Regions from separate parts of the Streptomyces sp. NPDC001599 genome, predicted to be linked through region 2. Evidence: riboswitches for the same ligand, from Rfam matches in the RefSeq annotation. Region 2 holds a riboswitch; the other holds the start of a gene.
What was found. Region 2 has a riboswitch for cyclic di-AMP ahead of ACFYZ3_RS06910 (NlpC/P60 family protein). Riboswitches for the same ligand answer to the same signal wherever they lie in the genome.
Positions count from the first base shown of each region.

Region 1 (3,662 bases), on a different contig from region 2:
GGCGACGGCCAGGTCGGCGATGGTGACGTCCTCGGTCTCGCCGGAGCGGTGGGACATCATGCACTTGAAGCCGTTGCGCTGGGCCAGCTCGACGGCGTCCAGGGTCTCGGTCAGCGAGCCGATCTGGTTGACCTTGACCAGCAGGGCGTTGGCCGAGTTCTCCTCGATGCCGCGGGCCAGGCGCTCCGGGTTGGTGACGAACAGGTCGTCGCCGACCAGCTGGACCTTGTCGCCGAGCTTGGCGGTGATGGTGTTCCAGCCGTCCCAGTCGTCCTCGAACAGCGGGTCCTCGATGGAGACCAGCGGGTACGCCTCGACCAGCTCGGCGTAGTACTCGGTCATCTCGGCGGCGGTGCGCTGCTTGCCCTCGAAGGCGTAGGAGCCGTCCTTGTAGAACTCGGACGCGGCGACGTCGAGCGCGAGGGCGATCTGCTCGCCGGGGGTGTAGCCGGCCTCCTTGATCGCCTCGAGGATGAGGTCGAGGGCCTCGCGGTTGGAGCCGAGGTTCGGGGCGAAGCCGCCCTCGTCGCCGAGGCCGGTGGCCAGGCCCTTGTTCTTCAGGACCTTCTTGAGGGTGTGGTAGACCTCGGCGCCCCAGCGCAGGGCCTCGGAGAAGGACTCCGCGCCGATCGGGGCGATCATGAACTCCTGGATGTCCACGTTGGAGTCGGCGTGCGAGCCGCCGTTCAGGATGTTCATCATCGGCACCGGCAGCAGGTGCGCGTTCGGGCCGCCCAGGTAGCGGAAGAGCGGCAGGTCGCTGGCCTCGGAGGCGGCGTGGGCGACGGCGAGGGAGACGCCGAGGATGGCGTTGGCGCCGAGCGAGCCCTTGTTGTCGGTGGCGTCCAGGTCGAACATGGCCTGGTCGATCAGGCGCTGCTCGGTGGCGTCGTAGCCGACCAGCTCCGGGCCGATCTGCTCGATGACGGCCAGCACGGCCTTCTCGACGCCCTTGCCGAGGTAACGGCCCGGGTCGCCGTCACGCAGTTCGATGGCCTCGAAGGCACCGGTGGAGGCGCCGGAGGGAACGGCGGCACGCCCCGTGCTGCCGTCGTCGAGGCCGACCTCGACCTCGACCGTGGGGTTGCCTCGGGAGTCCAGGATTTCCCGGGCTACGACGACGTCGATGGACGGCACGAGCATCTCCTTCTTCAATGTGACGCTTCGATGTGGCGCTTCGGTGGGCCGCGGTCCGCGGGACCGCGACGGCTCTGCGGGACCGAGCCTAACCGGCTCCGGGCGATCGGCCAGCCGATCGCCCACCCGCTGGACAGAACCGAGAGTAAATTGTTTCCGAACGGAACAAAGGCGGAACATGAAAATCCCGCCCCGGTGCGTACGGGGGAACACGCACCGGGGCGGGAGTCGCGGGGCGGGCCGCCGCCTACTTCAGGTGCAGCTGCTGGCCCGGGTAGATCAGGTCGGCGTCGTCGACGATGTCGTCGTTCAGCTTGAACAGCTTCGCCCAGCCGCCCTTGACGTCGTGCTCCTCGGCGATCGAGCTGAGGGTGTCGCCCTTGACGACCTTGTACTCGCCGTCGCCCTTCTCGACCTTCTTGCCGGTCGGGGTGGTGACGGTCTTCTTCGCGGGCTTCTCGGCCTTCGGCTCGGCGGCCGGGCGCTCGGAGGAGCGGGAGGCCTTCTGCTCGGTGGAGCGCTCGGCGGTGGAGCCGCTGCTCTGGCTCTGCGAGCTCTCGGAGCTGGAGGAACCGCTGTCCTGGGAGCCGCCACCGGTGTACGCGGCGCCCGACAGGCCGGTGCCGCAGACCGGCCAGGCACCCTTGCCCTGGCCCGCGAGCACCTTCTCGGCGATCTCGATCTGCTGGGACTTGCTCGCCTGGTCGGCGGAGGAGGCGTACTGCGTACCGCCGTAGGCGGCCCAGGTGGAGGCGGAGAACTGCAGACCGCCGTAGTAACCGTTGCCGGTGTTGATGGACCAGTTGCCGCCGGACTCGCACTGGGCGACGGCGTCCCACTCGGACGCGGTGGCGGCGGAGGCGTTGCCGGCCGCCATCAGCGGGGCGGCGACGGCGGCACCGGTGACGCCGGCGACGGCGATGACTCGGGTGGCCTTGGACGGGCGACGGTGCTTGCCCTTGCCGGAAAACAGCATGGTTGATCCCCTCACCGACGCCTGCGAGGTGAGCTGTCGGGTTCGGGCCGGTTGAGTTGCCCGGCCGGGTTCCTCGCGGAACTCGGCTTCACCCCTAGCCACTCCGGCTCAACTGCCCGGTGCGGCGCTTACCTTGGGTCCCCCGCTCCTGCCTGCGGCGCTTGACGCGACGACTGTTCCCGTACGGCCGCTGGCAGGATTCGGCGTTGCGGCTGTCGGGGCCCGCGGTGGCGAGCGGTCATGACCGTAGACACGCGCTCCGCGGATTTTCAAAGACGATCACGGCTTCTGAGACCTATCTCTCACGAGATCCAAAAGGGACATACAGTCCCTAACCGTGACGTGAACTCCCCCTACTTTTCGCCCGATTCGCCCGTGACCGTGAGCGTCTGACCGGGCAGGATGTGGTCGGGGTCGGCACCGACGACCGCCTCGTTGTCGGCGTAGAGCGCGTGCCATCCGCCGTCGACCTCAAGGGAGTCGGCGATGGCCCAGAGACTGTCGCCGGTGCGGACGACGTAACAGCCGTCCCCGGCCTCTCGCTCGTCACCGTCGCGCGAGGCGTGCCGGCCCGCCGTCGGGTCCGTACGGCCCTCCCCCGTCGCATCCTCGTCCGCACTGCCGCCGCGGTGCTTGCCGGAGCCGGACGAGCCCTCGGTGCCCTGCGGTTCGGCACTGGCGGAGGGGTCGGATTCGGACGAAGTGTCCGGCTTGGTGGATTGGTCCGCACCATCGGACGAGGCGTCAGACGACGGCGAGGAAGAAGCCGAAGAAGAGGGCGAAGGGGACGAAGAGGACGCCCCGGACTCCGACTCCGGAGTTTCGGCCGTACCGGTCGAGCCGGTTGAACCGGTCGAACCGGATGACTCGGATGACGGGGACGACTCGGGCGATTCGGTGGTCGCGGGTGATTCGGACGACTTGGTGGTGTCCTGCGCCCCCGAGGAGTCCGACCCCTCCGACGCCCCGTCACCGGCCGTGCCGGAGCCACCGCCCGTGATCCCGGAGTCGCTGCCCAGGCCGGCCAGCAGACCGCAGGTCGGCCAGGCGGCGATGCCCTGGGCCGCGTGTATCTTCTCGGCGATTCTTATCTGCTGGGAGCGACTGGCCTGGTCGGCGCTGGGGGCGTAGTCCAGACCGCCGTACTGCTCCCAGGCCTCCTGGGACAGCTGAAGGCCGCCGTAGTACCCGTTGCCGCTGTTCTGGCTCCAGGCGCCGCCGGTCTCGCACTCGGCGACCTGGTCCCAGTTCGCGGAGTCGGCCGCGTGGGCGCCGGTGGCGCCGAGCAGCGGGATCGCGATGGCGGAGCCGGTCACTCCGGCGGCGACGACCAGTGCGGGTGCCTGGCGGGGGCGGCGGTGACGACCGTTCCCGGAGAGCATGCGACGACCTTTCACGAGACGACGGGGACCACGCGGCGGTTGACGCTCGACACCACGTTGATCCGTGAACGTATAGGGAGATCATCGCTTGTCACAAGTTCATGCCGCGCAGATCACGTGAAGATCACAGAGTTGAGCGCGTGTCACTTTTGCTTCGGCGACGGACC
Region 1 covers NZ_JBIAVA010000012.1:101,836-105,497, forward strand. The annotation lists gene eno (phosphopyruvate hydratase) at 1-1,137, opposite strand, end outside; gene rpfA (resuscitation-promoting factor protein RpfA) at 1,385-2,113, opposite strand; cyclic di-AMP (ydaO/yuaA leader) riboswitch at 2,117-2,283, opposite strand; gene ACFYZ3_RS27760 (transglycosylase family protein) at 2,467-3,495, opposite strand; gene ACFYZ3_RS27765 (cytochrome P450) at 3,639-3,662, opposite strand, start outside.
Region 1: another riboswitch for cyclic di-AMP. It lies ahead of rpfA (resuscitation-promoting factor protein RpfA); the one in region 2 lies ahead of ACFYZ3_RS06910 (NlpC/P60 family protein).

Region 2 (3,662 bases):
AGGGCGCGCATGTGCGGGAACACGCCGTCCTCCATGCCGGTGAGGAAGACGACCGGGAACTCCAGGCCCTTGGCGGTGTGGAGGGTCATCAGGGTGACGACGCCGTCGCCGTCCTCCTCGTCGGGGATCTGGTCGGAGTCCGCGACGAGCGCGACCTTCTCCAGGAAGTCGGCCAGGGTCCCGGCCTCCTCGCCCTCGGCCCGCTCCTGCTCGAACTCCAGGGCGACGGCCGCGAGTTCCTGGAGGTTCTCGATACGGGTCTCGTCCTGCGGGTCGGTGGAGGCCTGCAACTCCGCCAGGTACCCGGTGCGTTCGAGGATCGCCTCCAGGACGGTCGCCGGTCCGGCGCCGGACTCGACGATCGTACGGAGGTCCTCCATGAGCGTGTTGAACCGCTTGACGGCGTTCGCGGAGCGCGCGGCCATGCCGTACGCCTCGTCGACACGCCTCAGCGCCTGCGGGAAGCTGATCTTCTCGCGCTGGGAGAGGGCGTCGATCATCGCTTCCGCGCGGTCGCCGATGCCGCGCTTGGGGACGTTGAGGATGCGGCGCAGCGGCACCGAGTCCTCCGGGTTGGCCAGCACCCGCAGGTAGGCCAGGACGTCCCGGACCTCCTTGCGCTCGTAGAAGCGGACGCCGCCGACGACCTTGTAGGGCAGGCCGGTGCGGATGAAGACCTCTTCGAAGACACGGGACTGGGCGTTGGTCCGGTAGAACACCGCGACGTCGCCTGCCTTGGCCTCGCCCGCATCGGTGAGACGGTCTATCTCGTCGGCGACGAACTGCGCCTCGTCGTGCTCGGTGTCGGCGACGTACCCGGTGATCCGGGCGCCGCTGCCCTGGTTGGTCCACAGGTTCTTGGGGCGGCGGGACTCGTTGCGCTCGATGACCGCGTTGGCGGCGCTGAGGATGGTCTGCGTGGAGCGGTAGTTCTGCTCGAGCAGGATCGTCGTCGCGTCCGGGTAGTCCTCCTCGAACTGGAGGATGTTGCGGATGGTGGCGCCGCGGAACGCGTAGATCGACTGGTCGGCGTCGCCCACCACGCACAGCTCGGCGGGCGGCACCTCGGCCTCGGGCGGCACGTCGACGGGGTGCTCCGAGGGCACGCCGACCAGCTCGCGCACCAGGGCGTACTGCGCGTGGTTGGTGTCCTGGTACTCGTCGACCAGGACGTGCCGGAAGCGGCGGCGGTAGTGCTCGGCGACGTCCGGGAAGGCGCGCAGCAGGTTGACCGTCGTCATGATCAGGTCGTCGAAGTCGAGGGCGTTGGCCTCGCGCAGCCGCGACTGGTACATCGCGTAGGCCTGGGCCAGCGTCTTCTCGAAGCCGTCGGCGGCCTGGGCGGCGAAGTCCTCCTCGTCGATCAGCTCGTTCTTCAGATTGCTGATCTTCGCGCTGAACGACTTCGGCGGGAAGCGCTTGGGGTCCAGGTCCAGGTCGCGGCAGACCAGCGCCATGAGCCGCTTGGAGTCGGCGGCATCGTAGATCGAGAACGACGAGGTGAAGCCGAGCTTCTTCGACTCGCGGCGCAGGATGCGGACGCACGCGCTGTGGAAGGTCATCACCCACATGGCGTTGGCGCGCGGGCCGACGAGCTGCTCGACGCGCTCCTTCATCTCGCCCGCGGCCTTGTTGGTGAAGGTGATCGCGAGGATCTGGCCCGGGTGGACGTTCCGCTCGGCCAGCAGGTGGGCGATGCGGTGGGTCAGCACGCGGGTCTTGCCGGAACCGGCACCGGCCACGATGAGCAGCGGGGAGCCGGAGTGGACGACGGCGGCGCGCTGGTTCTCGTTCAGCCCCTCCAGGAGCGCCGCGGCGTCCAGGGCGGGGCGCGGGGCGCCGTCCCGGTAGTGGGTGTCCCGCTCCGGGGGCGCGTCGAACTTCCCGCCGAACAGATCGTGCGGAACCGGCTCCGGTCCGTGATCGTCCTCGGGCGGCGGCGGGGGTTCCTCCTCGTGACCCCGGGGGGTCTGGAGGCTCGCCAGGAAGCTGTCGTCAAAGAGGCTGCTCATCGCTCTCCGAGTCTAGGGCGCCCCACCGACAACCCGGTGCCACCCCGGAAAATGCCCCCCACCCTCTCGGCGCGGGCACGCCCTGCGACCAGCGGAACCACGAAGAGTGACGCTCGCGACCGCCCCGGAGGCACCCGAACGAAAGGTCACGAAAATGTATCGGGCATATCACCCACCAACCTTCACAGCGGCCACACGAGTTGGCTACGGTGCGGGGCAGGCCGCTCGACCCCCTCCGGCGAACCTCGCCGGTCCGCGCGGCCTCCGCCGAGTCCGGCCTGCCCGCACGGCACCGGAGCCGGGGACCCACCGAGACCTTGGGGTGAATCGGCCGCACCGCCCTCGACTGCACGAAGAGGGCGGGCCGCCGTAGGGCAACCCTTCCGAACCACCGCCCGAACCCGACAGCTAACCCGGTAGGCGGAGCACTGGAAGGAGTCGCCTCCTTGGCGTCGCACCGCAAGTCGCGCCCCACCGGTACCCGCGTCGCGGGCATACGGACCCCGGCCCTCGCCACCGCGGCCCTCACCTCCGTCGCGCTGCTGTCCCAGACGGCGAACGCCACGCCGTCGGACGACCGGCCGACCCTGGAGGAGGTCGAGAAGAAGGTCGACGACCTCTACCGCCAGGCCGGGTCGGCGACCGAGAAGTACAACGCGGCCAAGGAGAAGACCACCAAGCAGCGCAAGAAGGTCGACGGCCTCCTCGACGACGTCGCCCGGCGCACCCAGAAGCTCAACGACGCGCGCGAGGAGCTGGGTTCCTTCGCCTCCGCCCAGTACCGCACGGGCGCCTCGGTCCCGGAGACCGCGACGCTGCTGCTCGCGGACTCGCCGCAGGACTACTTCGACCAGAACCAGCTGATGAACCGGCTCACCGGCCGGCAGAAGACCGCCGTCGACGACTACGTCACGCAGCAGTCCGAGACGATGAAGAAGCGCCGGGAGGCCACCGAGAGCCTCGAGACGCTCACCGAGTCGCAGACCGACCTGAAGACGGCCAAGTCGACCGTCCAGAAGAAACTCGCCACCGCGCGGGAGTTGCTCTCGGAACTGACCGCCGAGGAGAAGGCCCGGCTCGCGGCGATCGAGAGGAAGAAGCAGGAGGAGTCCGAGCGCAAGGCCGCCGAGCTGGCGAAGCAGCAGGCGGCCCAGGAGGAGGCCGAGCGCAAGCGCCGGGAGGAGGCCGCCCAGCAGCAGGAGAGCGGTTCCGGATCCGGCGGCACCGGCTCTTCCGAGTCGTCGGACTCGTCGACGCCGGGCACCTCGACCGGCACCAAGGCCGACAAGGCCATCGCCTTCGCCCGCGCGCAGATCGGCAAGCCGTACGTCTGGGGCGCCACGGGCCCCGGTTCCTACGACTGCTCGGGCCTCACCCAGGCCGCCTGGAAGGCCGCCGGCGTGACGCTGCCGCGCGTCACCTACGACCAGGTCAACGCGGGCACCACCGTCTCCGTCTCCCAGGCGCAACCCGGTGACCTGGTCTTCTTCTACGACGACATCAGCCACGTCGGCCTGTACATCGGCGACGGCATGATGATCCACGCCCCGAAGCCGGGCGCGTACGTCCGCGAGGAGTCGATCTTCTACGACGGCGAGTCCTCGATCTACAGCGTGGTGCGCCCGGGCTGATCGGCGCGGTATTTAGCAT
Region 2 covers NZ_JBIAVA010000002.1:482,792-486,453, reverse strand. The annotation lists gene pcrA (DNA helicase PcrA) at 1-2,012, opposite strand, end outside; cyclic di-AMP (ydaO/yuaA leader) riboswitch at 2,268-2,452, shown strand; gene ACFYZ3_RS06910 (NlpC/P60 family protein) at 2,459-3,643, shown strand.